Regions from separate parts of the Rahnella sp. P4_A8 genome, predicted to be linked through region 2. Evidence: predicted binding sites of a transcription regulator. Region 2 holds the regulator's gene; each other region holds the start of a gene.
What was found. Region 2 encodes LexA, which represses DNA repair genes until DNA is damaged. Its sites were predicted from a motif close to TNCTGTATGTACATACAGNA; they were not measured.
Positions count from the first base shown of each region.

Region 1 (10,862 bases), on a different contig from region 2:
CTTTATGACGATTTGGTAACCAGAAAAAAAGATAACGACCAATTCTCAGTGGTAACGTTAAGCGGATTTTAGGGATCAGTTCGTCAAGGCCGTAGATCAGAAACATGCGGATAATCAGATATAAACGTCGCATTTCCCTAGGCGTCACGGTTTGTCCTCCAGTTTTTTGATACGTTTATCCAGCGCATCCAGCTCACACACCAGTGCGGAAACCTCATCACTAAACCAGACAACTTCCAGCGGACCGGGTGCCATTTTCCACTCTTCAGTCAGCGTTTGCGCCACATAGCTCTGCTGGTGTTTCAACCCTTTTTGCAAAAAGCTGAAAACGCCCTGCACGGTCTGACTCAGCCCCTGTGCCGCAATGTCACCGATATAGGGTGCCAGAAATTCCGCAGGCTCAATTTCCGCCATATCCAGCAATGCAGAGAACTGCTGAACCAGGGCGATATCGCCATCAACTACCAGCTCGCCACTGCGCATCATGGGCGACAACTGCTGGCGATCACGTAACTTATGCAGCACTGACAGTTTCGAGGTGACGGTGCAATCTGCCGCGCCGTCCCATTGCCCGAGCACATCAATTTTCTGTTCACTGAACACAAACGTCAGTGGTGTACTCAGTTCCTGCAATTCCACACGCAGAACTTTACCGGCCAGACGTGTCCGCGCCGCCTTCATGCTGCGATCTCTGAAAAGCAGGTAATTAAGCGGCGTCTCGATAGCGGCAGTCAGTAACGGCGTTAACAACATCGGCATACTCATATCAGAATTTGAAACCCCGATGTAACGCCACAATGCCGCCAGTCAGGTTGTGATAAGTCACATTTTCAAAACCTGCGTCCGCCATCATTCCTTTCAGTGTTTCCTGATCCGGATGCATACGGATTGATTCAGCCAGATACCGGTAGCTTTCAGCATCGTGCGCAACCAGCTCACCAATACGCGGTAAAATATGGAAGGAATAGGTGTCGTAAGCTTTGCTCAGCGGCTTCAGCACCGGTTTGGAGAATTCCAGTACCAGCAGACGCCCGCCCGGCTTGAGTACGCGGAACATGGAACGCAGCGCCTTCTCTTTTTCAGTCACGTTACGCAGACCGAAAGAGATGGTGATACAGTCAAAATAGTTGTCCGGGAACGGCAGAGCCTCGGCATTCGCCTGAACGTAGCTGACGTTGCCGACGATGCCAAGATTGCGCAGCTTTTCGCGGCCCATCTTCAGCATGGAATCATTGATATCCGCCAGCACGACTTCGCCTTTCTCACCCACCAGACGGGAAAATTTTGCGGTCAGATCGCCCGTACCACCGGCCAGATCCAGCACACGTTGTCCCTGACGGACACCGCTGCAATCAATAGTGAAGCGTTTCCAGATGCGATGAATACCGAAAGACATCAGATCATTCATCAAATCATATTTTGCCGCAACGGAATGGAAGACTTCTGCCACCATTTCCTGTTTTTCATCTTTGGCTACTGTACGAAAACCAAAATGGGTGGTTTCCGGCGTCTGCTTTTCCATTATTTATGCCTGCTTTTTCAGTCGAACTCTTGGGGAGAAGTGTATCAGAACCCGTTCGAAAGCCCCATCACCGATGGTGATTCAACATATTGCAAAAATTCATGCATTGAATCACAAATACAGTGCAGGCCCTCTGACCCGCTATGTCTGCTGGTGGGGAGTTAACTCACCCGGGTTCAGCGTCTGTTCTTCTTCCGCATCAGAGGTATCGGGCAGAGATGCGGTGTCTTCAGGTTCATTTTCCGCTTTCGCTATTTCAGCCAGAGACGGACTGATAGGCCGTTTAACTTCAACACCCAGCGCGCGGAAACTTTCCACCTGTCCGATAAGATTACCACGGCCTTGCGAGAGTTTATTCATCGCGGATCGATAACTTCCCTGCGCTTTGTCGAGACTTTGTCCCATCGACTCCATGTCATCCACAAACAGCCGCAGTTTGTCGTAAAGACGTGCCGCGCGGTCGGCGATACGTTTGGCGTTCTGACTCTGATGCTCATAGCGCCACAAGTTACTGATCGTTCGCAGCGCCACCAGCAGGGTCGTCGGGCTGACCAGCATAATATTGTGCCGGAGCGCTTCGCTAATCAATTCTGGCTCACGGTCGATAGCCAGCAGAAAAGCGGGCTCAACAGGGATAAACATCAGCACATAATCGAGGCTGCGCAGACCGGGAAGTTGCTGGTAATCTTTGCGCCCGAGCAGGCGGATATGTCCGCGCACCGAGGCAATATGTTCATTGAGTGCCGCTTCCCGCTCGCTGTCATCCTCGCTGTTGAAATAGCGCTCATACGCGACCAGGGTCATTTTGGCATCAATCACTACGTCTTTATTCTGCGGTAACCTGACGACCACATCAGGTTGCATCCGGCTGTTGCTGTCAACCTGCACGCTGACCTGAGTCTGGTACTCATGCCCTTCACGTAAACCGGAAGCCTCGAGCACGCGGCTCAGCACCACTTCCCCCCAGTTGCCCTGCGTTTTGTTGTCACCTTTCAGTGCCTTGGTCAGGTTGACGGCTTCACGGGCCATCTCCACATTCAGTTGCTGCAGATTGCGGATCTCATGCGCCAGCGTATGGCGTTCACGGGCTTCCTGCCCAAAGCTGTCCTGCACCTGACGACGGAAACCATCCAGTTGCTCGCGCAACGGCAACAGTAACTTGTCGAGACTTTGCTTGTTCTGTTCGTCGGCACGGCGGCCATTTTGTTCGAAAATCCGGTTAGCCAGATTTTCAAACTGGCTGCTCAGGCGCTGTTCGCTGTTAATCAGCAGACGCTGCTTTTCCTCAGCCGCCATGCGGGTTTCATCCAGACGGGTTGAAACCTCACGCAACTCTGCTTCCTGCGCGCTGTTGATTTCCCGCTGCGCACGCAGTTCCTGATTCAGTTGCTCACACTCGTTTTGCCAGTGGGCAAGCAGTTGTAATTTTTCCTGACTGGCCGCCTGCAGGCTATGCAGTTTTCGCAGCTCAAGTTCAGCCTCACGCAGTTGCTGCTGCCCTGATTGCCGCTCGCTTTTGTGCGTATCATTTTCCGCTTTAGCCTGTTCCAGCGATTGTTCCAGCAAACGGCGCTGCGTTTCATACTCCGTCTGCTGTTGCTGTTGGCGCAGGCTGGCGATAAGCCAACCTACGAGTAAGCCCATTAACCCCGCCCCCAGGGCTGTCAGGATGCTGATATCCACGCGATTTCCCTCTTAAAGTCTCTTGCGGCCAAGGTAATGTCAGGCTGTATGGATGTCCAGTCTATTTTCTGTTGCATTGAGCCTTTGCGAGACGTCTTCCAAAAAGGAATTTCTCTGTATTTGCCCCCTTGCGATAGCCAGCCACAGAGAGCAGCATTCAAAACCAGCGGCTCAGCCACTGAATGCCGAAAGCACCTGGCGCCAGGATGCCGAAAGCCCAGATGAGTGCAGACGTCACATTCGCAATCTGGAAATATTTTTGCGGCATACCGCAGATACCGGCAACCAGTGGCACAACGGCACGAAGCGGGCCAAAGAAGCGGCCGATAAAAGCCCCGGGCATGCCCCATTTTTCAAAGAAAGCATGTCCACGAACCAGCATTTGCGGATGGCGGGAGAAAGGCCAGAAATTGCCAACCCGATCCTGATAACGGGCACCAATCCAGTAAGAAAGCCAGTCTCCCAGGAAAGCGCCTGCGGCGGCGGCGGCCCAGATGGGCCAGAACGGAATACCGGTTTCGCCAATCAGCGCGCCGAGTCCCAGCAAGATAAACGTTGCCGGTAGCAGCAGGGAAAGGAATGCCAGAGACTCACCAAAAGCCAGAAAGAAAACGATCGGTGCAGCCCACACCTGATGGGCGCGGATGAAGGTAGTGGTGTACTCAAGAAGGTCGTGAACAGTCAAAAATGCAGTTCCTTTTGTCAGAGATTCGGGAGGAGGTTCATCAATTATTCCAGATGGATTACTAACATGACCTTAACAGATCTGCTTAGCAGGGCAAAAAAATGGGCCGCCAGAGGCAGCCCATTGATGTGATGATGTGATGTGGTTGTTTTAGTTTTATAGGGACTAAATAAGCCTGCGGGCTGCTTCTACAACAATCTTCACCGCATGACTTTCAGTCTTTTTCATGGTTTCCGCATTAGGGATTTCCTGCTGCGTGCGGTTCACGATAACACCCGCCACCATCCCCGCGCGCAGGCCCTGGCTTGCACACATGGTCAGCAGAGTCGCGGATTCCATTTCGTAGTTCATGACGCCCATTTCCTGCCACTCTTTCATCGATTCTTTGAAGCGACGGACAACACGGCCAGAGTAAGTGTCATAACGTTCCTGACCCGGATAGAAGGTGTCAGAAGAGGCGGTAACGCCAATGTGCGTCGCGGCACCCACGGCTTCTGCCGCCGCAACCAGCGCGGTGGTGCAGGCAAAATCGGCTACTGCAGGGAATTCCATCGGCGCAAAGTGCAGGCTCGCGCCATCAAGGCGAACGGCAGCGGTCGTGACCAGAACGTCACCGACATTGATGTGTGGCTGGATAGCACCAGTTGTGCCGACTCGCAGGAAAGTACGGATCCCCAGTTGCGCCAGTTCTTCAACCGCAATAGAGGTCGAAGGGCCACCAATACCGGTTGAGCAAACAATCACAGATTTGCCATCAAGCTCAGCACGCCATGAGGTAAATTCGCGGTGGGAAGCCAGACGAACCGGGTTCTCCATCAATTTGGCAATTTTTTCCACGCGCTCAGGGTCGCCGGGAACAATCGCCAGCGTCGCGCCGTTTAAATCTTTTTTGGCCAGGCCAAGATGGAAAACTTCAGGCTGAGACATAACAAACTCCTCTGTGTGTAAGGTCATTTATTGGCAGGAGGAACACCCGGCAACTGTACTGAACATTGTGACGTTATTTCGTGACGGTCGTCACTATGATGTAACAACAGGAATTTCACATACATTTATTTTGTGATTCAAGTCACAAAATAAGGAGGGGTGAGGGAATTTTAAACAGGCAATCTCCGCTGCCGGGGATTGCCTGTTTATCAGTTACAGTTAATCAGGCAGGAACGGCATCTGCCGCCGCACTGCGCGACCAGATCCGGTGTTTGAGCATGTCTTTCAGAAACGCCTTCAGCAACGCTCCTTCTGCTTTTTCACCTTCCACAACGCCCTCTTCCGGCACATCATCCGTCAGCCCCAGCAGCGATTTGAAGCGGCGTGCATCGCCACTTAGCCCCACCACTTTCAGGTGTTTGTAGGCTTCGAGCACATAATGCCGTGCATCGCCATTCATCAGCAGTGCGTCGATATGCCCATGCGGAACAATCACTGCATCAACGGTGATGGAAGGCGATCCGGCAAACGTAGCATCAACCGGCAACGTAGAACCATCATCGGCAGTCACACTCCCTAAGTGACTGGCCAGCAGCTTAGGGTGAACGCCAGCGGCCTGAAGTGCCTGTAAGGTTTCCAGAACATCCGCCGCATTCACACCTTCACCCAGCAATATCGCCACCTGCCGCCCTTTGATCGTGCCTTTACCGCTGGCATACAAACTCAGCGACGGATCATTTTTCAGCCCATTCACGGGCTTCGGCGGCTTGATCTTCAGGGTGTCAGCGGAAAGGGTAATACCCAGATTTTTCGCCACTTTCTGCGCCAGCGTCTGATCAACATGCGCTAACAGATCCACGACCCGCTCGCGGATATACGGCCGCGCCACCTTCGATAATTCAAATGAGAAAGCGCCGATAATATGATCCTGCTCCGCTGTTGTCTGGCTCAGCCAGAACAGGCGCGGATGGGCATAATATTCGGCAAATGACGGACTGCGCTGACGGATTTTTTCTGCATCAACCCGTTCAGGATAACTTTCAAAGCCACCGCCGGACGCTGCCGGAGGTGTTTCCCTCGGCCAGTTATTGTTGATGGAATTCGGCTCGTAGTTCGCCGGATTCGTATCAATGTCCTGACGGTGCATGCCGTCACGCTGGAAGTTATGGAAAGGGCACGTCGGCCGGTTAATCGGAATTTCATGGAAATTAGGCCCGCCCAGACGACTGATTTGCGTGTCGGTGTAAGAGAACAGTCGCCCCTGCAACAGCGGATCATTGGTGAAATCTATGCCCGGCACAATGTGCCCCGGGTGGAACGCGGCTTGCTCGGTTTCAGCAAAGAAATTATCGGGGTTACGGTTGAGCACCATTTTGCCGATCAGTTCTACCGGCACCAGTTTTTCAGGGATGAGTTTGGTCGGGTCGAGCAGGTCGAAATCAAATTTGAATTCATCTTCTTCAGGGATCAACTGCACACCCAGTTCGTATTCCGGATAATCTCCGGCTTCGATGGCTTCCCACAAATCACGGCGGTGGAAATCGGCATCTTTCCCGGCCAGTTTCTGCGCTTCATCCCATAACAGAGAGGCTTTTCCGGCCAGCGGTTTCCAGTGGAAACGCACAAAAGTGGCTTTGCCTTTTGCATTCACGAAACGGAAAGTATGGATGCCAAAACCTTCCATCGTGCGGTAACTGCGCGGAATGCCCCGGTCAGACATCGCCCAGAACACGTTATGCAGGGTTTCCGGTTGCAGGGACACGTAATCCCAGAAGGAATCGTGCGCACTCGCTCCCTGCGGGATTTCGTTATGCGGTTCGGGTTTTACCGCATGCACAAAATCAGGGAATTTATGGGCATCCTGAATAAAGAACACCGGTGTATTGTTACCGACCAGGTCGTAAATGCCTTCATCGGTATAAAACTTGGTCGCCCAGCCGCGGATATCACGCACGGTATCTGCCGAACCACGGGAACCCTGAACGGTAGAGAAACGCACAAATACCGGCGTTTTCTTTTCAGGATCAGACAGGAAGCTGGCTTTGGTCACCGCCTTCATACTGCGATAGGGCTGGAAATAACCGTGCGCCGCAGCGCCCCGCGCATGAACGATACGTTCGGGAATGCGCTCATGGTCGAAGTGAGTAATTTTTTCACGGAGAATGAAATCTTCAAGCAGTGTCGGGCCACGATTTCCGGCTTTCAGCGAGTTCTGATCATCAGAGATTTTGGTGCCCTGATTGGTGGTCAGCGGCTGTTTTTCACCATTTTTGCGGTGGCGTTCTAATGCATCGAGTTTAGCATTGGTATTTTCCGGACTCTTCGCACTGCCGGACGCTGTCGGTTCTTTTCCTGGCGGTGTCGGTTGTGGCGAAGGCTGATAAATACGATCGCCGGGCGCAAGATCCCCCAGGCCTGGCTGTGAAGATTCAATGCCCGTGGCGGGGGCGCGGCTTACCGATTTTGACTCGCTTTTCTTGGTCACTTTAGAGGGTGATTTTGACATTGAACATAGCTCCTCGACAAAGGTTTCGGGTGTTCTGTAGACGTTCTGTAAATCTTCCATGATGACTTTCCTGATTAACTTTTAACTATAGAACATCTCTTGCGCCTTGCTGTTCATGCTTTCCGGCTATAGTTTTAATCCATAGCCACAGATTTTCGTATGGACACTTGCCTGGAGACCCCAATGAAAAAAGAAGAATTGCTTACCCTGAAACAGGCTCCGACCAGCTTTGCCCCTGCCGTCACTCCCGTCGCCAGCACCACTATCCATACCGATACTGACGGGCTGCACGCAGGCCAGACCACCATACCCTCGCAGGGCGAAGATATGCCCGCCTACCTCGCCCGTCCGGAACAGTTCACCGGTAAATTGCCGATCGTGCTGGTGGTGCAGGAAATTTTTGGTGTACACGAACACATTCAGGATATCTGCCGCCGTCTGGCGAAACAGGGTTATATGGCCATCGCGCCGGAGTTGTACTTCCGTCAGGGCGACCCGCGTGACTACACTGAAATCAGTGAGCTTTTTGCTAAACTGGTCAGTAAAGTGCCGGATCAGCAGGTGCTTGCAGATCTCGATCACACTGCACACTGGGCATCACAACATGGCGGGGACATTTCTAAATTAGGCATCACAGGTTTCTGCTGGGGCGGGCGCATTACCTGGCTGTACGCGGCGCACAATCCGCAGCTGAAAGCGGGCGTGGCGTGGTACGGCAAACTGGTCGGCGATAAAACGCTGACCAGCCCGTCAAATCCGGTTGACCGCGCCGCCGCGCTGGATGCACCGGTTCTGGGTTTATACGGCGCAGAAGATTCCAGCATTCCTCTGGATACCATTGAAACCATGCGTCAGGCCATTCGCGCAGCCAATGCTACGGCGGAAATCGTGGTATATCCGGAAGCGGGCCACGCGTTTAACGCCGATTATCGCCCGAGTTACCACGCTGAAGCCGCCGCCGACGGCTGGCAACGGATGCTGGATTTCTTTGCGCAGTATGGGGTTAAGTAATAAAAAGTATGGTGTGCAGTAAAAGGACACCGACCAGAATGACAAAAGCCCGACAGGTTTTTCCTGCCGGGCTTTTTACGGGAAGTTAACCCATTACAGCGACAACTGCCCAAAGGCACCCTGCCAGTCTTGTTCAAATTTATCGACAGCCGCCTGTACCGCAGGCGCACTGATAAATTGCTCCGCTACGTCCACCGGGATAGTGACCGACTGACAACCTGCCAGCAGACAGGCCAGAACCTGACGCGGCGTTTTAAAACTGGCGGCCAGCACTTTGGCATGCGGCGCATGCAGGGACAGCAATTGCTGCAACTCCGTCACCATCGCAATGCCATCTCCCCCCTGGGCATCCAGCCGGTTAACATACGGCGCGACATATTCTGCTCCGGCCAGCGCCGACAGGAGTCCCTGCCCGGCACCATACACCGCGGTTCCCAGCGTTGGAATTTTGCGGGTACGTAAGATCTTAATCGCTGCCAGACCGGCGGCGGTGACCGGCACTTTGACCACCAGCCCCGGCACGCGGGAATGCAGCAGTTCAGCTTCTTCCACTATCTGTTCGGTCTGATTCGCCAGCACTTGTGCAAACAGTTTCCCTTCACCACCTAATGCATCACGAAGCCCGGGCAAAACCTCCCACACGGAAGTCTGCGATTTAGCCACAATGCTCGGATTGGTGGTCACACCCTGTAACGGTAAAATCCGCGATAAACGTTTTACTGCACTGATATCAGCCGTATCCAGATAAAGTTCCATATTCTCTCCTGTCAGAGTTCCAGTTCTTGTTTAAGCAGCGCTTCAATCTGTGCTGCGGTGGTGGAATGCATCAGCACATCACGGAAACTGTCATGCATAATCCGTCGCGCCAGCTTTGAGAAAATCCGCATATGCTGATCGCCTGCAGCGTGTTTATTGAGAGTCAGCATGATGACAAACTGCGCTTCTTCATCGCCCCACCGCACCGGTTGCGGGAGTTTCGCGACGCTGATAGTCGATTGCTCAATGTGTTCTGATTTGGTGTGCGGTATCGCAAAGCCAAACCCGAGGCCGGTGGAAAATACGGCTTCGCGCGCCCAGACATCGGCGGCGAGTTTGCGCGGATAACGGCAACGCCCTGCCAGCATCAGGTTATCCACCATGCCTTTAATCACTTCTTCTTTACTGCGCCAGTCAGCATTAAGCGCCACACATTCCGCCGTAATCAACGGGGCATCGTTGACCGCCATCCTGAACTGCGCCAGCAGGTGTTCGACTTCCAGCGACGTGCGACACTGCATGGCGCGGTTCAGCAGCAGGCGACATTCGCGGCTGTCGAGTTTGGCCAGCCGTGCTTTGGTCACAGGAACCGACGGTGCACTCATGCTGATTTCATCAAGCCCCAGCCCGACCAGCAGCGGCAATACCGAGCCTTTCGCGCCAAGTTCACCGCATAAACCAATCCATTTACCGTGGCGATGCACTTCGCGCACAACGTGGTCGAGGCCGCGCAGGAAGGCCGGATTCAGGCTGTTGTAATGGCGTGTCACTTTCGCGTTATCACGGTCGACCGCCAGCAGATACTGCGTCAGGTCATTACTGCCGATGCTAAAGAAATCAATCTCTTCGCAACACTGATCGATGATGAACATCACCGACGGCACTTCCAGCATGATCCCAAGCTGAATTTTTTCATCAAACGGCACTTGCTCACTGCGCAACGACTGCCTGACTTCAGCCAGTTGATCTTTCACCCATAAGATCTCTTCCATAGAGGAGATCATCGGGATCATGATTTTCAGCGATCCGTGCGCCGAGGCGCGCAGGATCGCGCGCAACTGCGTATGGAATAACGGCAGGTATTCCTGATAAATACGCACGGCGCGATAACCGAGGAACGGGTTGTTTTCGGCAGGAATGTTCAGATAATGAACTGGTTTATCGCCACCGATATCCATGGTGCGGACAATGATGGTTTTGCCGTTGGCCGCATCCGTAGCCTGACAATAAATGTTGTACAACTCATCTTCGGAAGGAGCGCTGGCGCGATCCATATACAGCATTTCTGTACGGAACAGTCCGACAGCTTCTGCCCCATTGCCAAACGCCGCGCTGGCTTCGACCGAGTGGGCAATATTGGCCGCCACTTCAAGGCGCACACCGTCAGCGGTATACCCCGGTTTATTGAGATATTCACTTTGCTGTTCACGCAGCGCCTGATGCACCGCCTGTTCCTGACGATAATAACGGCGCACCGGTTCGCTGAGCGCACAGACAATCAGCCCGAGATCGCCGTCGATCTGCACATTCTGCTGCAAATAAGCCTGAAGTGGCTGTGGATCAACGCCAACGAGTGCAGGAATATTGAACGATCGGGCAAGGATCACAGTATGCGACGTACTGCCTCCGCTGCCGAGCAACAGCCCCTTCAGATGTGTTTTATCCAGTTCGAGAAATTGACTTGGCGTCAGTTCATCTGCCAGACAAATACTGGCTTCGCTCAGTGCCTGCTGGGAAGGAAAACGCTCCTCGCCATAGATTTGCTGTAAAAG
Region 1 is NZ_JBFUHK010000028.1:16,114-26,975, forward strand. Features, by position in the region: gene ubiB (ubiquinone biosynthesis regulatory protein kinase UbiB) at 1-148, opposite strand, end outside; gene ubiJ (ubiquinone biosynthesis protein UbiJ) at 145-753, opposite strand; gene ubiE (bifunctional demethylmenaquinone methyltransferase/2-methoxy-6-polyprenyl-1,4-benzoquinol methylase UbiE) at 767-1,522, opposite strand; gene rmuC (DNA recombination protein RmuC) at 1,664-3,205, opposite strand; gene AC1DUO_RS14850 (DedA family protein) at 3,363-3,890, opposite strand; gene udp (uridine phosphorylase) at 4,056-4,817, opposite strand; gene katE (catalase HPII) at 5,041-7,323, opposite strand; gene AC1DUO_RS14865 (dienelactone hydrolase family protein) at 7,507-8,334, shown strand; gene fsa (fructose-6-phosphate aldolase) at 8,428-9,090, opposite strand; gene ptsP (phosphoenolpyruvate--protein phosphotransferase) at 9,102-10,862, opposite strand, start outside.
Region 1: a site for LexA is predicted at 3,248-3,267, ahead of rmuC (DNA recombination protein RmuC). Genes of this name have one in related genera too.

Region 2 (10,862 bases):
GCAAAACCCATGAAGTACAGGCCGGTGAAACCATTCTTTTCCATGCCGCAGCCGGTGGCGTAGGCCTGATTGCCTGCCAGTGGGCGAAAGCGCTGGGCGTAAAACTGATTGGCACCGTGGGCTCTGATGAAAAAGCCGAACGCGCCAGACAGGCCGGTGCATGGGAAACCATTAACTACCAGAAAGAAGATATCGCGACCCGCGTGGCGGAACTGACGAACGGCGAAAAAGTCGGTGTGGTTTACGATTCCGTCGGCAAAGATACCTTTGAAAAATCGTTAAACAGCCTGAAACGTCGCGGTTTACTGGTCAGTTTCGGCAATGCGTCCGGCCCGGTAAAAGGTGTGGATCTGGCGATACTCAATCAAAAAGGTTCGCTGTTTGTGACGCGCCCTTCCCTGAATGGTTACGTGACTAACCGTGAAGAACTGCTGGAGGCGAGCAGCGAGCTGTTCTCAATGATCGCCAGTGGCGCGATAAAAGTGGATGTCAGTGACGCGCAGAAATTCCCACTGTCCGAGGCAAAACGCGCGCATGAAACGCTGGAAAGCCGCGTGACACAGGGTTCAAGTCTGCTCATCCCATAAAAGTTTCCCTGAACCAATGCAAAAAAGGCTTTCACAGTTGTGAAAGCCTTTTTTACTGCCTGACTCAGACGACCTCTGATTTCAGACGGGTACTGCTGTAGGGTACTGCCGGGTAAATCCACAGGGCGATGTCACTTAAGCGACTATTGTGTGCCTCAGCGGACTTGATGAATTCGGTTTACAGCCTGCTGGCTGCCAATGAATTCCATCCTAACAGTCACCCATGTTAAAAAATATGATTTATGCATTTTGACCGCACATTCTGACCCAGCTTGTGATCGCTAGCACATAAGCAAAAGTTATCACTGCAACGGTTACATTTTTTTGCGCTCAGAACACAGTCAGCAATCCCCATTATTTCATGCAGTTACGAAAATCGATAAAGTGAAGCTGTTATTACGGCAAGCGACGGCGACGGTATTTTGGCTCATCAGGCCGGAAAAATGTCCGGTAAATCCAGACCGCAAGCACGGCCAAAAGCAGCCACGGCAACATTTTTACAACAATCGCCAAAAACCCACCCAACATCATCAGAGCAAATGCCACGACCAGCGCCGCAACCATACCCAGTAAAGAAATGCCGGTCAGCATCAGCATAAAGAAAAAACCAAGCACGAAGAGAATTTCCAGCATCAGGTGCTCCTTAATAAGCCATGTGCGATAAGACGTAGCGTCCAAACACGCATTAACCATTACAAGAAACATGCCAGTGTGATGGGATAAATAATTGATTGAATGATAAGGAAAAAATAATTCGCAGGCACGAATGGCCTGCGAAAAGATAGTAAATTTGACTAACAGATAGCGATTTTACTCACCCTGTTTTTATGCCTGCGCCACCACTTCCTGCGGCTGAGCAACCATCTGCAACGCCTGTTCGACCACATCAATGCCCGCGCCGGCTTTATGCGCATTCTCACTCAGATGACGACGGAACTGACGCGCGCCCGGCACCCCCTGGAACAGACCAAGAATATGGCGGGTAATGTGGCCGAGGTAAGTACCTTTGCTCAGTTCCGCTTCGATATACGGATACAGCGCGCGGATAATATCCGGCCCGGTTTTCAGCGGCGCATCAGAGCCGAACAGCTCGCGATCCACATTCAGCAACAGGCCCGGATTCTGGTAAGCCTCACGCCCCACCATCACGCCATCCATATATTGCAGGTGCGTTTTGGCTTCTTCGAGGGTTTTGATACCGCCGTTAATTGCCAGGGTCAGGTGCGGGAAATCACGCTTGAGCTGATATACGCGCGGGTAATCCAGCGGCGGAATTTCACGATTTTCTTTCGGACTGAGGCCCGAAAGCCAGGCTTTACGCGCATGAATAATGAAGGTATCGCAACCGCCGTTTTCTGAAACCTGACGGATGAAATCACACAGAAATTCGTAGCTGTCCTGATTGTCAATACCGATTCGCGTTTTAACCGTGACCGGAATTGAGACTACGTCGCGCATGGCTTTGATGCAGTCAGCCACCAGCGACGCCTGACCCATCAGACAGGCACCAAACATGCCGTTCTGCACGCGATCTGACGGGCAACCGACGTTGAGGTTAATTTCGTCATAACCACGTTCTTCCGCCCGTTTTGCGCAATGCGCCAGATCAGCCGGATTGCTGCCACCAAGCTGCAAAGACACCGGATGTTCTGCATCGCCAAACCCGAGATAATCCCCTTTGCCGTGAATAATGGCGCCGGTCGTGACCATTTCGGTATACAGCAACGTCTGGCCGGTCATCAGCCGGTGAAAATGGCGGCAGTGGCGATCGGTCCAGTCGAGCATCGGCGCAACGGAAAAACGCTGGGCGGAAAAGGGAGTGGTCTGGGGCATTACGTGTTGAGTTTCTGACATCGGCCTGACATTCGCTGAAGGGGTTCGTGACGCTCCCCCCGCTTCGCGCCAGAGGGAAGGTAATCGCTGATTATACCACAGAACAAAGATTCGGCATCTTGTGCCGCTGAGCAGGCGGATGCCGACGTTGCATCACATCTGAATGGCGCATAATTCGTCGTTTTGGTGCAAGCATGATAAAATCATCGGTGGTCGCATGATGTGGCCTATTCATTCCAATCTGCGCTCAGAGACCGTTGCTATGACCCTGAATAATCCGGAAAAATTACTTTCACAAGCTGAAGAACTTTGCCAGCAGCGCAATGTTCGCCTGACGCCGCAGCGGCTGGAAGTACTGCGCCTGATGACGCAACAACCCGGTGCGATCAGCGCCTATGACTTGCTGGATCTATTGCGCGTAAGCGAACCTCAGGCGAAACCACCGACCGTTTACCGGGCGCTGGATTTTCTGCTGGAACAGGGATTTATTCACCGTGTTGAATCCGCAAACAGCTATGTTCTCTGCCATCATTTTGAAGAGCCGAGCCATACTTCTGCGCTGTTTATCTGCGACCGCTGCGGGTTAGTTACCGAAAAAACCACCGACGGCATTGAAGAGCGTCTGGCAAAACTGTCATTAGAATCCGGATTTGAGCTTCGCCATTCCGTCGTTGAAGCGCATGGCTTATGTGCAGAATGCAAAGTAGTAGAAACCTGCGACAGCCATGACCATTGCGATCACGACCACAGTATTGTGGTGAAAAAACGCTGAATGATCGGGTTTTAAGGTTTTGAAGGTGACTCGTAAGAGGAGGATGTTTTGTACAGAGAAGAGGTTGGGTACATCCGTGTACCCGTATCCTGAAGCGTTCCGGGTAGGAGCAGCTAAATCTCAGGATACGTCACTGGCACGCGAGGGGGAGTCGCGTCTTACCAGTGATATTTGTTTTTGGTTTCCCATTCATTGAGCTCTTTCTCGGCCTGATCTTTTTGATAGCCGTAACGCTCCTGAATTTTACCGACTAACTGATCACGTTTACCTTCAACCACTGTCAGGTCGTCATCAGTCAGTTTGCCCCATTGTTCTTTCACTTTCCCTTTGAACTGCTTCCAGTTACCGTCGGCTTGGTCCTTATTCATAAAATATCTCCTGTTACCTTGGGTTTTATGAACTGCATTTCGTCTTGCAGCTCGTCCTTAACACTTTAAAGGTTAGTAGAGAATCTCGATTAATCCTCCTTAAACAGGGATAAAAACCACTATTAGGATTAATCTAAAGCATGAAATAACGACAAAGCTGCGCTTATTTCTTTGAAAATAGCTGAAAAATCAGTGCGACGGAGACGAAAACCATGTGTCATGCCGCCAGTAACGACGCCATATCCAGCCCAGTGAAATCCCGCGTAACCCGAGGAATACCGTCAGCGCCAGCCACAACGCATGATTGCCCAGCAGCGGTAAAGTGAACAATGTCAGCCCGTACCCCAGCGCCGCCACCAGCATGCTGTTTCGCATATCCCGCCCACGCGTTGCGCCGATAAACATGCCATCAAGCAAATAGCACCAGACAGCCACCAGCGGCAGTATAATTTGCCAGCCAAGATATCGGTCCGCCAGCTCACGCAATTCCGGTAATGATGTCAGCGCATCAATGATCGCCCCACCCGCCAGCGCGTAAATCAGAGCAAAAAACAGCGCAACCAGCCCGGCCTGACGACACGCGGCATGCCAGACATTCAGCAGTTTTTCGCGGTTGCGGGCACCGAATGCCTCACCGGAATGCGCTTCGATAGCATAAGCAAAACCGTCAAGTGCAAACGCGGTAAATGTCAGCAGGTTCATCAACACGGCGTTGACCGCCACAATGTGGCTGCCCAGCCGCGCGCCCAGAACGGTCAGCGATGCAAAGCAAAGCTGCAACAGTAATGAGCGCAGCATGATGTCGCGGTTAAGCCCGAGAAGACGGCGCAAATTACCACGCCACGCGGAGGTGATTTCTGCGCCGGTGATACCGCGTCGTTTCATCACCCGCCAGACGAAATACAGCCCGATGAGTAGCGTGAAATACTCGGAGCTTGCCGTCGCCATGGCTGCGCCACGCACGTTCCAGCCCAGCCCGATCACCAGCCACAGATCCAGAATGATATTCAGCAAATTCCCGGCAATCAGCAAAATCACCGGCCCGCGAACGTACTGAATGCCGAGCAACCACCCGAGGATCACCAGATTCGCCAATGAAGCCGGGGCGCTGAACCAGCGGATTTCGATAAACAGCCTCGCCTGTTCAAGCACGGGCTGGCTGCCGCCGACAATGTGAAACGCCAGCTCCATCAGCGGATGACGGAATACCACAATAATGACGCCCGCCAGTACAGCCAGAAGGAAGGGTTGTACAAAAGCACGCGCCAGAAGCTGATTATCTTTCGCGCCCAGCGCCTGAGCGGTCATGCCGGTGGTACTCATCCGCAGAAACAGTAAGAGCATAAAAAGGAAAGTGGTGATCATCGAACCCACAGCCACGCCGCCGAGATAATCCGGGCTGTCGAGATGACCGATCACTGCGGTATCCACCAGGCCGAGGAGCGGCACCGTGATATTGGAAAAAATCATCGGCAATGCCAGCATCCAGAGCGCTTTATCGGCAGGGCTTAAAAAGGTGTTTTTGAGTGTGTGTCGCAGGGAATGATGTTGCATAGAGAATCTCATGCCGGAGGTTCAGGTTATGCCTGTAAATGACATCGCCCCGAAAGGGGCGATGATGAGAGAAACGCATTTCTCTTTGAATTCACATGGATGCCAGAGGCGGCCGCCATCCATATTCAATTAGTTTTAGTCTTGTCTATCTGACACAGCAATTTCTGACTTAGTCATATCTGACCGAGTAATTCGCGTTATATCAAGGCGGCAACTAAGCGAACGCCGGGAGCATACACAAGTATGTGACCGGGGTTCGCGAAGGCAGCCAACGCAGAGATAGCTCGAAGTACGAAGGTCAGATCCAGTCGCCGTTGCGGATAACACCTACGGCTAAGCCTTCAATGCTGAAATTCTGCTCGCGCAAATCCACCACGATCGGCTGAAACTCGCTGTTCTCAGGCAATAACTGCACCACACTGCCTTGTTTTTTCAGGCGTTTCACGGTGACCTCATCATCAATACGGGCCACCACAACCTGACCATTACGCACGTCTTGCGTTTTATGCACGGCCAGCAGATCGCCGTCAAGGATACCAATATCACGCATCGACATACCGCTGACACGCAGCAGGAAATCGGCGCTCGGCTTAAACATTGCCGGATCGATCTGATAGTGCCCTTCGATATGTTGCTGCGCCAGCAGCGGTTCACCGGCGGCAACGCGGCCAATCAGCGGTAAACCTTCTTCTTCTTCCATCAGCAGACGAATGCCGCGTGATGCACCGGAAACAATCTCAATAACACCTTTACGCGCCAGCGCTTTAAGATGCTCTTCCGCCGCATTGGGAGAACGGAACCCCAGACGTGATGCAATCTCTGCGCGGGTTGGTGGCATACCGGTGGTGGAGATATGATCGCGAATAAGGTCGTAGACCTCTTGTTGTCTGGTCGTTAAAGCTTTCATTCCGCCCCCTGGTTGTTTATACAGTCTTGCTGTGAGTATATACAGCTAAACGGTCAATGAAAACCTAAGATTGAATAAAAACAGGGCATAACGTTGATTCCTGGAATGCAGATTCCAAATCAGAACCATCGCGACCAAAAGATGCTGACCCAGACAAAAATCGCCAATATGATGGTCAGAAGTACGGCAGCAGAGCCGATATCTTTTGCGCGACCGGAAAGCACATGAAACTCAGGCCCGATGCGGTCTATTGCACATTCCACCGCGCTGTTGAGCAACTCCGTGACACAGACCAGCACGACGGATCCCACCAGCAGGATACGTTCAATGGTGCTGACATCAAGCAAGAAAGATAGCAAAATTAACGGGATAGCGACGCTGGCCTCCTGGCGAAATGCCGCTTCGTTTTGCCATGCCGCTTTGAATCCTTTCCAGGAATAGCCGGCCGCTTTATAAATTCGGGTAAATCCGGTGACTTGGTTCGCCATTTCGGGTACTGATCCTTAGAGTGTTTGCAGCATTTTAGCTTTTATATGACCACAGATCTCCACGGATCTTTCTGGTATCCTTGCGGCGAAATTGCTAACAAGAGGCTTCACGTTTTTATGTCAGGTTGGCGTAGACTTTATTACACATTATTGAATTTACCACTCTCATTGCTGGTAAAGAGCAAGGTCATACCTTCAGATCCGGTTACCGAGTTGCATTTAGACCCGACGCGGCCGATTTTGTACGTATTACCTTATAATTCCAAAGCCGATTTGCTGACGTTGCGTGCGCAATGTCTGGCGCAGAATCTGCCTGATCCTCTTATTCCGCTGGAAATTGACGGAACCCTGCTACCAAGCCATGTCTTTATAGCCGAAGGCCCGCGCGTATTCTCTTATTACACGCCGAAGCAGGAGTCCGTAAAGCTGTTCCACGACTACCTTGATTTGCACCGCAATAATCCGGATTTAGACATTCAGATGTTGCCGGTGTCGGTAATGTTTGGTCGTGCACCGGGCCGTGAAGGTCAGGACGACACGCCGCATCTGCGCGTGCTGAACGGTATCCAGAAATTTTTCGCTGTGCTGTGGCTGGGGCGGGACAGTTTCGTCCGTTTCTCCAATACCGTTTCCCTGCGTTATATGGCGACGGAACACGGCACAGATAAGACGATTGCTCAAAAACTGGCACGTGTGGCGCGGATGCATTTCTCCCGTCAGCGTCTGGCTGCGGTTGGTCCGCGTCTTCCGGCACGTCAGGATTTGTTCAATAAATTGCTGGCCTCAAAAGCCATTGAGAAAGCGATTGAAGACGAAGCCCGCAGCAAGAAAATTTCCCACGAAAAAGCCCAACAAAACGCCATCGCCCTGATGGAAGAGATTGCTGCTGACTTCTCTTATGAAGCCGTGCGCCTCTCTGACCGTGTGCTGAGCTGGACGTGGAACCGTTTGTACAAAGGCATCAACGTTAATAATGCCGAGCGTGTACGCCAGTTAGCGCTGGACGGTCAGGAAATTGTGTATGTGCCTTGCCACCGCAGCCACATGGACTATCTGCTGCTGTCTTACGTGCTCTATCATCAGGGTCTGGTACCGCCGCATATTGCCGCCGGTATCAACCTGAATTTCTGGCCGGCTGGCCCGATTTTCCGCCGTCTGGGTGCGTTCTTTATTCGTCGAACCTTTAAAGGCAACAAGCTCTATTCGACGGTTTTCCGTGAATATCTGGGCGAACTGTTCAGCCGCGGTTATTCGGTGGAATACTTTGTGGAAGGGGGGCGTTCGCGAACCGGGCGTCTGCTGGAGCCGAAAACGGGCACGCTGGCCATGACCATTCAGGCCATGCTGCGCGGCGGTTCACGTCCGATTACGCTGGTACCGATTTACATCGGTTATGAGCACGTCATGGAAGTGGGTACGTACGCGAAAGAATTACGCGGTGCGACCAAAGAGAAAGAAAGCCTGACACAGATGCTGAACGGGCTGCGCAAGCTGCGTAACCTCGGCCAGGGTTACGTGAACTTCGGTGAGCCGCTGCATCTGACCACTTACCTGAACCAGAACGTGCCAACCTGGCGTGAAGCCATCGACCCGATCGAAGCACAACGTCCAAGCTGGCTGACGCCGACAGTGCAGGATTTGGCAGAACAGATCATGGTGCGCATCAACAATTCAGCGGCAGCCAATGCCATGAACTTGTGTTGTACCGCGCTGCTGGCCTCCCGTCAGCGTTCACTGACACGCGAACAGCTGACCGAGCAAATCGACTGTTATCTGCAATTGCTGCGTAACGTGCCTTACAACGCGGATTCGACGGTGCCTGATCTGACCGCTGACCAGTTGCTTGATCACGCGCTGAACATGAATAAGTTCCAGGTTGAGAAAGACAACATTGGCGACATCATCGTTCTGCCTCGCGAACAGGCCGTGCTGATGACGTATTACCGCAACAACATCCATCATATGCTGGTGTTGCCATCACTGATTTCAAGCATTGTGATGCACCACCGCCAGGTCAGCCGCGCGGAATTACTGCATCAGGTCGAACTGATTTATCCGATGCTCAAAGCCGAACTGTTTATGCATTTCGATACGCCTGAGCTGCCACAAGTGCTGGATGTTCTGACGCTGGAACTGGCGCGTCAGCAAATCATTCACCTTGAAGATGATGAGCTGACACTTAATCCGGCCCGTATCCGCACCCTCCAGTTGCTGGCGGCTGGCGTACGTGAAACGCTGCAACGTTACGCGATTACCTTCTCCCTGCTCACCAATAACCCAAGCATCAACCGCGGGGCACTGGAAAAAGAGAGCCGGATTATGGCGCAGCGTTTATCCGTGCTGCACGGTATCAATGCCCCTGAATTCTTCGATAAAGCTGTGTTCTCGACGCTGGTCGGCACACTGCGCGCAGAAGGCTATATCAGTGACACCGGCGATGCCATTCAGGAACAAACGCGTGAGATTTACCTCATGCTCAGCGACCTGATGACACCGGATATCAAGCTAACTATCGAGAGTGCGGGAATGCCTTCTGAGCTGCCGCAAGCAACGGAGCCACCGGCTGAACCGAAGATGGATGTACGCGATACCGATCATTAACCCGTATTAGCGCCAGACATCAGATTAAAAAAACAAAACGCCCGGACTTTTTACAGAGTCCGGGCGTTTTTAATTGTTGTCGCGCAGGCTAACTTACTTAGAAATTGAAGCCTGACAGGCTCATCAGAATACCGAGGAACAACACCAGCCCGACATAATTGTTCTGGCGGAAAGCCAGGAAACAGGCATCACGTTCACGTTTAGCAATCAGCTTTTGCTGATGCACAAACAGCGCAGCAGCCAGCAGCAACGACCAGTAAAACGGTGCGCTGAGCTGGGAAAGATAACCGACAATCCCCATCAGGATCAGCGTTGCCAGTTGCAGCAGGCCGATGATCAGCGTGTCAAAACGACCAAACAGAATCGCTGTCGATCTCACGCCGATCTTCAAATCATCGTCACGATCGACCATCGCGTATTGCGTATCGTAAGCCACCGTCCAGCAGATATTTGCCACGAACATTAACCAGCAGCTAAGCGGCACACTTTCGCTCACAGCGGCATACGCCATCGGAATTGCCCAGCCAAACGCCGCGCCCAAAACCACCTGCGGCAGATGGCTGACGCGCTTCATGAACGGATAAATCCATGCCAGCGCCAGTCCGGCCAGAGACAGCCAAATGGTCATGCGGTTAAGCAGCAGAACCAGCAGGAATGACACCAGCACCAGTCCGGCGAATAATATTTTCGCCTGCTTGCCGGTGATCGCCCCGCTCGGCAATGGCCGGTGAGCGGTGCGTTTTACGTGACCATCAAACTTACGGTCAGCGTAGTCATTCACCACGCAACCGGCGGCACGCATGAAGAACACGCCCAGCACGAAGACCAGCAAAATCTTCGCAGACGGCATTCCCCCTCCCGCGACCCACAATGCCCATAACGTTGGCCACAACAGCAGCAGTGAGCCAATCGGCTTATCAATGCGCATCAGGCGGCAGTAATCACGCCATGTGCCCTGCGTCATACTTCCTGACACTCTCTGTTCTCCTTGTTGATTAGTCTGACTCATGCCTTGCTCACTTTACCCTCAGGGCGGTGCACCGGCGAATCCGGGAGGAAAATTTCGGTCAGCAGCAGCGGCTTGTCAGACAAACGCAGACGGGAACGGCGCGCCCATAATTCTCCCTGCTCACTGTGTAACTGGCCTAAATGAATGTAATCGCGGGACAAGTTGTTCCCGCTAAACAGATAGCGCCCCAGCGGCACCGTGCCTAAATCGACCAGCGCCAGATCCGGCCCGGTCAGCGTTTCTTCAGGAATGACCGTGCGCCCCAGCAGCCAGGGTTCGGCATCGCCAAACAGCACGATTTCGCGGATCCAGTAACGGGCACTTTCCGGCAACTGCTGTGCTTCGCTTTCACCCAGTTCTTCGCGACTGACAAAACATTCATTTTGCGGTTTCACGGTGACGGTAACACCCTGCTTTTCAAACCGGCGGGTCATGGACCCCATTTCCATCAGCCAGTCAGCCACATCCGCAGGCACCTGCGAAGGGTCGTCAAACCAGTGGATCGGGGATGGTTCGGGGGAATGGGGATCAGACATCAACGGCTCCGTAATGAAGGCATTCATACCTCCAATGAATTATCTGCCTCGCATTCTAGCGCATCAATGCGAGGCAGTAATTGCCTGATTTATTCGCGGCGCAGACGTTCGCTATTGGCCAGAAACAGTGTCACGACCAGCACAAGGATCGCGCAGGCGTAAACCAATGTGTCATAAGGACTTTTGTGGTCGACGATGATCAGACGG
Region 2 is NZ_JBFUHK010000008.1:20,910-31,771, reverse strand. Features, by position in the region: gene AC1DUO_RS06445 (quinone oxidoreductase) at 1-587, shown strand, start outside; gene pspG (envelope stress response protein PspG) at 984-1,220, opposite strand; gene dusA (tRNA dihydrouridine(20/20a) synthase DusA) at 1,413-2,420, opposite strand; gene zur (zinc uptake transcriptional repressor Zur) at 2,683-3,192, shown strand; gene AC1DUO_RS06425 (CsbD family protein) at 3,351-3,560, opposite strand; gene dinF (MATE family efflux transporter DinF) at 3,750-5,114, opposite strand; gene lexA (transcriptional repressor LexA) at 5,413-6,021, opposite strand; gene AC1DUO_RS06410 (diacylglycerol kinase) at 6,141-6,509, opposite strand; gene plsB (glycerol-3-phosphate 1-O-acyltransferase PlsB) at 6,627-9,110, shown strand; gene ubiA (4-hydroxybenzoate octaprenyltransferase) at 9,208-10,074, opposite strand; gene ubiC (chorismate lyase) at 10,116-10,655, opposite strand; gene psiE (phosphate-starvation-inducible protein PsiE) at 10,745-10,862, opposite strand, start outside.

Region 3 (10,862 bases), on a different contig from region 2:
CCGGCAGGCCCATGGCTGGCAACACGATCAGGGCTGCAAATGTCGCACCACCACCCACACCGGCAACACCGGCAGAGCTCAGGGTAACAATACCCACTAATGTTGCAATCCATACCGGATCAAACGGGTCGATGCCGACGGTTGGCGCAACCATGACGGCCAACATGGTTGGATACAGACCTGCACAGCCGTTCTGACCAATCGTTGCCCCGAACGATGCCGCAAAGCTGGCGATAGATTCAGGAATACCCAGACGGCGTGTCTGCGCTTCAACGCTCAGCGGGATGGTCGCGGCACTTGAACGGCTGGTGAAGGCAAAAGTCAGCACCGGCCAGACTTTACGGAAGAATTTCGCCGGATTAACACCGGTGAACGACAGCAGTATCGCGTGAACAACAAACATAATGCCAAGACCCAGGTAAGACGCGACCACAAAGCTGCCGAGTTTAATGATGTCCTGAATGTTCGAGCCGGCGACCACTTTGGTCATCAGAGCCAGTACCCCGTACGGGGTCAGTTTCATGACCAGACGCACCAACTTCATCACCCATGCCTGCAGGGTATCGATAAAGGCCAGAATGCGCGGACCTTTTTCTGCATCATCTTTCACCAGTTGCAGGGCGGCTACACCAACGAAGGCTGCGAAGATCACGACGCTGATGATTGATGTCGGACTTGCGCCTGTCAGATCAGCAAACGGGTTCTTAGGTATAAAGGAAAGGATCAACTGAGGCACGCTCAGGTCAGCCACTTTGCCGACATAGTTAGACTGAATTGCCGTCAGTCGCGCCGTTTCCTGCGTACCCTGTACCAGGCCGTCAGCGGTGAGGCCGAACAGGCCCGTCACGAAGATACCCACCAGAGAAGCGATCAGTGTGGTGAACAGCAGGGTACCGATGGTCAGGAAGCTGATTTTCCCCAGCGATGACGCGTTATGCAGTTTCGCTACCGCGCTCAGAATAGAGACGAAAACCAGCGGCATGACGATCATTTGCAGCAACTGGACGTAGCCGTTACCGACAATATTGAACCAGGTAATTGAGGTTTTTAGTACCGGATCATCGGAACCGTAGATCAGCTGTAAAGCCAGGCCAAATACGACACCCATAGCCAGACCCAGTAAAACTTTTTTTGCCAGGCTCCATTGCTTGTGGCGGGTTTGTGCCAGCAGCAAAAGCAGGGCAACGAAAACCACTACGTTAAGAACGAGCGGAAGATTCATACCAGACTCCAAACTTATAATTTTGATAAATGAAACGGGTGTTTCCGGAAAAGGACTGCACCATCCCAAAGCATTGGGGGGCAGAATATCAGTTTGAGGGTCCGAGCATTTATATCCAAAAGGAATTCATTATAACTTTTTGTTGGTATTTGTATTAATTTTCATCATATCGGCAATATTTCATGCTATTCAGATGAATAATTTCAGGATGTGATTAAAAAAGTCAGGATTTATTGCACCAATGATGGGCGTCCAGTCTGGCCAGAAAAGCGTCAGGCCGACCAGCATAAGGCAGAGCGTGCGCTCGAGTTGATTACCTTTCTGGCTGTTAATCAGCGGTAGCCGGAAACGCCATCGACAAGGCCAGAGCAGCGGCACTCCTGCAGGCGTCAGCATATCTGCCAGGATATGGCTCAGGTAACCGATAATCATGGCGTGGAAAGCATCAGCGGGGATCACCCAGTCATGAGGGAAATGAGTGCGTAGCAGGAAAATCCCTCCAGCCACCGCCAGCAAACTGTGAGTGAATCCACGGTGACCAAAAGCCCGGGCGATGGGGGCCGACAACCATTTGAGACGCTGGCCCAGCACCGATTTGGGGTGATCAATATCGGGCAGCAGACAGGTAAGCAAAGACCCTGGAATGATGTGCCACCAGTCACCATGCGCCAGTTCGGGAGAAAGCTGGGCCTTCTTAGCAAATACTGCACAGGCAATTGAGAAAATGAGATGGCCTTCCGCCGTCATGACGCGTCCGAACTGGATAACTGTTATTTTATCCAGTATAAGTGAAACTGTCACAATCTTGGAAGAGATGCCCTGTAACTAATTGTCAACGGACTGATAAAAAACAAAAAAGCGTATAAGAATACGCCTTTCTGGTGTCACTTATTCTGCCCTTAACGCGCGAGCCAACCACCATCGACGGCAATGGTGTAACCATTAACGTAATCAGAGGCTTTCGATGCCAGAAAGACTACCGGCCCCATGACATCTTCCGGCAGACCCCAGCGTCCGGCGGGGATTCTGTCGAGGATTTCTTTGCTGCGTTCTTCATCGGCGCGCAACTGTTCCGTATTGTTAGTCGCCATATACCCCGGCGCAATCGCATTCACATTGACGTTATGCTTCGCCCATTCATTGGCCATCAGTCGGGTCAGACCCATTACTGCGCTTTTTGACGCGGTATAGGAAGGCACCCTGATCCCCCCCTGATACGAGAGCATAGAGGCAATATTTATAATTTTGCCACCGTTACCCTGTTTGATGAACTGCTTCGCCACGGCCTGAGACATAAAGAACAGCGTTTTGCTGTTCACATTCATCACATCATCCCAGTTTTTCTCGCTGAATTCGATGGCATCTTCACGGCGGATAATACCGGCGTTATTGATCAGAATATCGATATGACCAAATTCCCCGACTGCTTTCTCGATCAGCTCAGGAATGCCTGTGATGGTGCTCAGATCAGCCCTCAGATCGAGAAAACGGCGGCCTAACATGGTGACTTTTTTTTCAGTTTCTTCAGGGGCGGAAACGTTAATGCCCACAATATCGCATCCCGCCTGCGCGAGACCCAGCGCCATGCCTTGTCCCAGCCCGGTATTGCAACCGGTGACGATTGCGACTTTGCCGCTTAATTCAAATGAACGGAGGATCATATTCAGAGTCTCTTTTGCAACGGCGCGTTCGCCATAAAAAATGAGTTGCTCTGCCGGTAAGGCAGAGCAAGGGGGAGTTAGCGCAGTTCGCTGACTTTGACGTGATCCATGTCATCGAATACCTGGTTCTCACCGACCATCCCCCAGATGAAGGTATAGTTTTTGGTACCCACTCCGGCGTGAATTGACCAACTAGGAGAGATGACAGCCTGCTCGTTGTGCACTAATAAATGACGGGTTTCCTGTGGTTGCCCCATCATGTGGAACACGGCAGTTTCCGCTTCCATATTGAAGTAGAAATACACTTCCATACGACGTTCATGGGTGTGGCAAGGCATGGTATTCCACAGGCTCCCCTCTTCCAGTTTGGTCAGCCCCATGGTCAGCTGACAGGTTTCCAGAACGTCGGGCACGATGAATTTATTGATGGTGCGGCGGTTGCTGGTAGCTGCATCGCCGATGGTCTGCGGAGAGGCTTCCGCCAGTGTGATTTTTTTGTTCGGGAAAGTCGTGTGTGCCGGCGCACTGTTGTAGTAGAACTTGGCCGGTCTGGAGGCATCAACGCTGCTGAACTCGACCCGCTTTGCCCCTTTGCCGACATACAACGCTTCTTCATGACCAATTTCATAGGTTGTACCGTCAACCACGATCAGACCCGGGCCGCCGATATTAATCACGCCGAGTTCGCGACGTTCAAGAAAATAGCTCACACCAAGCTGTTTACCGACTTCATCACCCACGGATACCGTTTTTTCAGCGGGCATGACGCCGCCGACAATGATGCGGTCGATGTGGCTGTAAGTCATGGTATAGGCATTTTTCTCAAAGATTTTCTCAATGAGGAATTCACGGCGTAATTCAGCGGTATCAAGCGTTTTTGCGTGGTCGCTGTGGATACTTTGACGAACTTGCATGTCGGTGCCTCTCATGAATGACGATATCAAGGAGGACTTACCGGGCTAGTCTGACCGTTGCGTGGCAGTGACAGCGTACAGAAGCAGGAGAGCTCCCGGCTCGTCCTTGTTGCAGGAATCATAGGTTCATTGACATGCGAATTCAATAAAAATGAAATAACGTTTTATTTATTTTATGAGTCAGTTCAAGATTTACGAAATTAAACGAAGCTTCAAAAATTGTGGCAGGAGAAATGCGTAGAGAAGGTATATGGAAAGGAGAGAAAGCAGAGAAGGTGCGCAGCGGCATGAGCGGCTGCGCATAAATTTTAGCTGATGTGTGCCACACGCAATTCTTCGAGGGAAGAAAGTTTGACATCGGCAAGCGCCCAGCGTGGATCCACACTGTATTCATGGTCCGGCACCACCACCGAGCGCATACGCGCGGCTTTGGTGGCGATCATGCCATTAAAGGAATCTTCCAGCGTCACACAGTTGAGCGGATCAACCTGTAATTCTCCGGCAGCCAGCAGATAGACCTCAGGATGCGGTTTGCTGTAAGGCAGCTTTTCCGCTGAAACACGAACCTTAAAGAAGGAGTGTAAATTAAACATTTCCAGCACGGTATCGAGCATAAACAGCGGTGATGCCGACGCGAGACCAATCTTCAGCCCCTGATCACGGCAAAGCTCAAGGGCATGATTCACGCCAGGCAGCAACGGCCGGGTTTGTTCTACCAGTTCAATCGTGCGGGCAATAATCATTGAGGACACTTCTTCCTGACCCGGACCCTGCCACGGAAGCGCCTGATACCACATCCTGACCACCTGATCGATACGCAAACCTAGCGTATCCGGCAGCAAATGGCGCTGGGAAATATCAACGCCCAGGCGACTGAAAACGTCCAGCTCAGCCTGAGTCCATAACCGTTCAGAATCAATTAACAGACCATCCATATCGAAAATTGCTGCATTAACAGGGCGGACATAAGCCATGAAAGCGGACTCCCTCACAATAAATAGAAACCCACTTTAACATCGGTGGGAATGCAGGTGAAATCTCATGTGAAAATGGACAGGATGGACGTTCCCGGTACAGCGTTACGCTAACTGATTAAAACATTGGGCGGAGCAGGCTTTCTGTGGGTAAACTTAGCCGTTGCTTTAGGTATCCTAACAAGGGGAATTCATGACGTACCAACAAGCCGGACGTGTGGCAGTAATTAAACGAATTGCGGGATGGATCATTTTTATCCCTGCGCTGCTTTCTACGCTGATTTCTTTGCTGAATTTTATCAACGAGCACACTAAGACGGAGCAGGGCATCAACGCGGTCATGCTGGATTTCATCCACGTGATGGTGGATATGGTGAAGTTCAATACCTCGTTTCTCAATGTCTTTTGGTACAACTCACCGGTGCCAGCTTTAGGGCAGGGTTTCACCAGCGCGAACATCATGTTCTTCATTATCTACTGGCTGATTTTTGTGGGGCTGGCACTTCAGGCTTCCGGCGCGAGAATGTCCCGTCAGGTAAAACACATTCGCGAAGGGATCCAGGATCAGCTTATTCTGGAACAGGCGAAAGGTGCTGAAGGCCGGACACGTTCGCAAATTGAAGAGCGTATCGTGATACCGCGACACACGATTTTGGTGCAGTATTTTCCATTGTATATTTTGCCAATTATCATCGCTGTCATCGGCTACTTCATTTTGAAATTATTAGGATTAATGGCCTGATAATTTGACGACATATTTATAACGGGTTTCTGTGAAAATGAAAAATAAGGCCTGAATATTAACGTTTTCAGGTCTTATTTGTTCAGAGCTGAAATATTTATCCCGCTAACTGATATCTTCGTGTAACAGCCTTTCTATGGCGCGTTGCGCCACCACAAGATGCTGACCACCGAATAAATTACTGCGGTTAAGCAGGTAATATAACTGGTAGATCGGTTGCCTCGAAATGAAGTCGTCAGGGAGTGGCGTTATACTCTGATAACCGTCATATAATTGCGGCGGAACATTCGGATATAACGGCAGCATCGCCAAATCGCATTCCCGATCTCCCCAGTAACAGGCCGGGTCAAAAATCACCGGACCATCATCAGATAAGCCACAGTTATGCGGCCATAAATCGCCGTGTAAAAGTGAAGGTTGCGGCTGATGATTCTGCAAGCGGGCATGAACCATAGCGGTGATATCTTCGATATTACCAAATATCATCCCTTTTTCAGCAGCCAGTTGCAGCTGCCAGCCAATGCGCTGCTCGGCAAAGAAGGTAGCCCAGCGCCGTTGCCAGCTGTTGGGTTGCGGAACTGTCGCCAGTTCATTATCGAAATCCAGACCGAATTGCAGTTGTTCACTCCACTGATGCAATGCGGCAAGTTGCTGGCCTAAAACATAGGCATTATGTGCATCCAGAGGTTTTTGCGGGATATATTCGAGCAAGAGGAAACTGTAATCACGGTCGCTACCTACACCATAAACTTCCGGCACCCTGACGGTCTGGCTGCGCGCAAGTAAGGCCAACTGATCGGCTTCAGCGGCAAAGATAGGCAACATTTCGCGTGCATTGCATTTCACAAACACGTTTCTGTCGCCGTAGCTCAGCCGCCATGCCGGGTGGATTTCGCCTCCCGGAAGCTCAACACGTTCGCGGATTTCAGCATTGCCTAAGTGTTCACTCAACAAACGATTGACGGCTTGCCACATGGTATGACCCCTTCTGACTGGCCAGATAATTCATTAAGTTAGCGTTTTTTCAGCTTCGAAAACCCGATCCGGCGCACGGCTGAATCAGATGATGATGTCAATTTATGCAATTTCTCAGATGTCTAAATAGAACGTATCATCAGCGGACAGATTAATTTAGGAATATGTGACATGAAACGGGTTTTATAAACGGAATTGTCTTATCGACATCCCTCTAACCCCTTTGTTTAACAAAACAATAATAATAATAGACGAAAAATATATTCAGGTGTTGGAAGAAGATGTATATGCTACATCTCGTCCCAGTCGCGAGAGAGATAACGTGAAACCAAACATTCTTTATTTGATGGCCGCGCTATTGCTGGCGGGTTGCGCTAAAGAAACACCGGTTCAGACGACGCGTTTTTTGAATCCATCGCCGCCACCTCAGCGCGATACTTCATTAATGCATCCAGGGCCTTATGGTGATGTTATTCACCAGGCGGCAAATACCTATGGCGTCGACGAAACACTTGTTAAAGCAATCATTCAGGTCGAATCTGGATATAACCCAACCGTTGTCAGCAAATCGAATGCGATTGGGTTAATGCAGCTAAAGGCCTCAACGGCAGGACGCGATGCCTACCGGATGAAAGGACGTTACGGTCAGCCCACGCCGCGTGATTTAAAAGATCCGGCGGTGAACATTGACCTGGGTACGGCTTATTTAAGTATTTTACAACAGCAGCTTGCGGGTATTAATAACCCTGAAACTCGTCGTTACGCCACCACACTGGCATATGTGAACGGAGCAGGGGCGTTGTTGAGAACGTTCGACAAAGATAAGACGTATGCGATTGCGAAAATCAATCTGATGACGCCTGCTGAGTTTTCTGCTCATGTGCAGAAAAAACACCCGGCGCCACAAGCACCACGTTATCTGTGGAAAGTGAACAATGCCTACCTCGCGATGCGGTAAGCATTGATGTTCCCGCCAGCGGCTCAGGCTGCTGGCGGGAAGGTTTTAATAATCTCAAGAACCCCGTTGATAACGAACTGAACGCCCATACACACCAGCAAGAATCCCATCAGACGTGAAATAGCCTCAATCCCGCTTTTCCCGACCAGACGCATAATCGCCCCCGAACTGCGCAGAGATATCCACAAAATCAAACCCACTAAAAAGAAAATCATCACCGGAGCAACGGTAATAATCCAGTGCGGGAAATCAGATGATTTCACCGTTGAAGCACTGCTGATGATCATGGCAATGGTGCCCGGCCCGGCGGTACTTGGCATCGCCAGAGGAACAAAAGCGATATTTGGCGAATCCTGTTTCTTCATTTCCGCCGTTTTGTTCTCGATAAGGATCCTTTCTTCCACGTGTGGCTGTGGGAAAAGCATTCTGAAACCGATAAAGGTGACGATAAGTCCCCCCGCAATACGCAGGCCGGGAATGGAAATCCCGAACGTATTCATCACCAACTGTCCCGCGTAATACGCCACCATCATGATGATAAAGACATAGACCGAGGCCATCAGCGACTGCTGGTTTCTTTCCTGTGTGGTCATATTCCCGGAAAGACCGAGCATCAAAGCCACGGTCGTCAGTGGATTTGCCAGCGGAAGCAGTACCATCAGGCCCAATCCCAGTACTTCAAATAACTGCCTGACTTCTGTCATATCCTTCCCTTTTTTAAATGCTGCTCTGGTTACCTTAACGTGTCAGGGGGGATTACACGAAAAATATCCGCGTTTAGCAACACAGGTTGCTGGAAATTCGCACTTTACGAATGCTAAACTTATGGACTGTTTTCGCGTCGCATCCCGATACAATTACGTGATGTATTCAGGGTGCCTATATTTGGCAAGGTAAAGCTAAATAGCGTGAATAACTACGTGAATTTAAACTCAAATATTTTTCTAGATGTGCTCTGTCGTGTGGGGCACCACTGTAGATTAAGGAATTAGCATGCCTGTCATTACTCTTCCTGATGGAAGCCAGCGCGTTTTTGATCGCCCCGTTTCTCCCCTTGATGTTGCCCTTGATATCGGCCCTGGCCTGGCGAAAGCCTGTATCGCTGGTCGTGTTAACGGCGAACTGGTTGATGCAACCGACCTGATTGAGGTTGACGCGCAACTGGCGATCATCACCGCTAAAGACGAAGCCGGTCTTGAAATTTTGCGCCACTCCTGTGCGCACCTTTTGGGTCATGCCATTAAACAACTGTGGCCAGACACCAAAATGGCAATCGGCCCGGTTATCGATAATGGCTTCTATTACGACGTCGATTTAGATCGTACGCTGACTCAGGAAGATATCGAACTGCTTGAAAAGCGCATGCACGAACTGGCTGAAAAGAATTACGACGTCATTAAAAAGAAAGTCAGCTGGCAGGAAGCGCGCGATACCTTTGCAAGCCGTGGCGAAGAATACAAAGTGGCGATTCTGGATGAAAACATCAGTCATGATGACCATCCGGGTCTGTATCACCACGAAGAATATGTGGATATGTGCCGTGGTCCACACGTACCGAACATGCGTTTCTGCCATCATTTCAAACTGCAGAAAACCTCCGGTGCTTACTGGCGTGGTAACAGCGATAACAAAATGTTGCAACGTATCTACGGCACTGCGTGGGCGGATAAAAAGCAACTGAATGCTTACATTCAGCGTCTGGAAGAAGCCGGTAAACGTGATCACCGTAAAATTGGTAAGCAACTTGACCTGTACCATATGCAGGAAGAAGCACCAGGTATGGTGTTCTGGCACAACGACGGCTGGACCATTTTCCGTGAGCTGGAAGCCTTTGTACGCATGAAACTGAAGTCTTATGACTATCAGGAAGTAAAAGGTCCGTTCATGATGGACCGCGTGCTGTGGGAAAAAACCGGTCACTGGGAAAACTACAAAGAAGCGATGTTCACGACCTCTTCTGAAAACCGTGAATATTGCATCAAGCCAATGAACTGTCCGGGACACGTTCAGATCTTCAATCAGGGTCTGAAATCTTACCGTGATCTGCCATTGCGTATGGCTGAGTTTGGCAGTTGCCACCGTAATGAGCCATCTGGTGCATTACACGGTCTGATGCGCGTTCGTGGCTTCACTCAGGACGATGCTCACATCTTCTGTACAGAAGAGCAGGTGCGTGATGAAGTGAACAGCTGTATCCGCATGGTGTATGACATGTACAGCACGTTTGGCTTCGAAAAAATCGTGGTGAAACTGTCCACCCGTCCTGAGAAGCGCATTGGTACTGACGAAATGTGGACTCGTGCTGAGGATGACCTGGCGGCTGCGCTGACGGAAAACGACATTCCGTTCGAATATCAGCCGGGTGAAGGGGCGTTCTACGGTCCAAAAATTGAATTTACCTTGCATGATTGTTTGGATCGTGCGTGGCAGTGTGGTACCGTGCAGCTCGACTTTTCATTACCTGGTCGTTTGAACGCCTCTTATATTGGCGAAAGTAACGACCGTCAGGTTCCGGTAATGATTCACCGTGCTATCCTGGGTTCAATGGAACGCTTCATTGGTATTCTGACTGAAGAATACGCGGGCTTCTTCCCAACCTGGATGGCTCCGGTTCAGGTAGTGATTATGAATATCACTGATTCACAAGCTACCTATGTCGAAGAATTAACTAAAAAACTGCAAGATGCAGGCATTCGCGTTAAAGCCGACTTGAGAAATGAGAAGATTGGCTTTAAAATCCGCGAACACACGCTACGCCGTGTTCCTTATATGTTAGTTTGTGGCGATAAAGAGGTCGAAGCAGGCAAAGTTGCTGTTCGTACCCGCCGCGGCAAAGACTTAGGAAGCATGGATGTTAGCGAAGTCGTTGACAAACTGCTGGCGGAAATCCGCAGCAGAAGTCTTCATCAACTGGAGGAATAAAGTATTAAAGGCGGAAAACGAGTTCAACCGGCGCGTCCTAATCGCATTAACAAAGAGATTCGCGCGCAAGAAGTTCGCCTCACCGGCGTCGATGGCGAGCAGATTGGTATTGTCAGTCTGAATGAAGCTCTTGAAAAAGCTGAGGAAGCGGGCGTCGATTTAGTAGAAATCAGTCCGAATGCCGAGCCGCCAGTTTGTCGAATCATGGATTACGGCAAATTCCTCTACGAGAAGAGCAAGTCGACCAAAGAGCAGAAAAAGAAACAAAAAGTTATTCAGGTTAAGGAAATCAAATTCCGACCTGGTACCGATGATGGCGACTATCAGGTCAAACTACGCAACCTGATTCGCTTTCTGGAAGATGGCGATAAAGCCAAAATCACCCTGCGTTTCCGTGGGCGTGAAATGGCGCACCAACAGATCGGTATGGAAGTGCTTAACCGCGTCCGTAAAGACCTGTGTGAAGATTCTGAACTGGCCGTTGTCGAATCCTT
Region 3 is NZ_JBFUHK010000039.1:27,076-37,937, reverse strand. Features, by position in the region: gene AC1DUO_RS17425 (L-cystine transporter) at 1-1,222, opposite strand, end outside; gene AC1DUO_RS17420 (metal-dependent hydrolase) at 1,412-1,969, opposite strand; gene kduD (2-dehydro-3-deoxy-D-gluconate 5-dehydrogenase KduD) at 2,122-2,883, opposite strand; gene kduI (5-dehydro-4-deoxy-D-glucuronate isomerase) at 2,961-3,797, opposite strand; gene hxpB (hexitol phosphatase HxpB) at 4,106-4,771, opposite strand; gene AC1DUO_RS17400 (YniB family protein) at 4,965-5,513, shown strand; gene AC1DUO_RS17395 (fructosamine kinase family protein) at 5,619-6,488, opposite strand; gene AC1DUO_RS17390 (transglycosylase SLT domain-containing protein) at 6,811-7,446, shown strand; gene AC1DUO_RS17385 (MarC family NAAT transporter) at 7,470-8,150, opposite strand; gene thrS (threonine--tRNA ligase) at 8,440-10,368, shown strand; gene infC (translation initiation factor IF-3) at 10,372-10,862, shown strand, end outside.
Region 3: a site for LexA is predicted at 1,988-2,007, ahead of AC1DUO_RS17420 (metal-dependent hydrolase). Genes of this name have one in related genera too.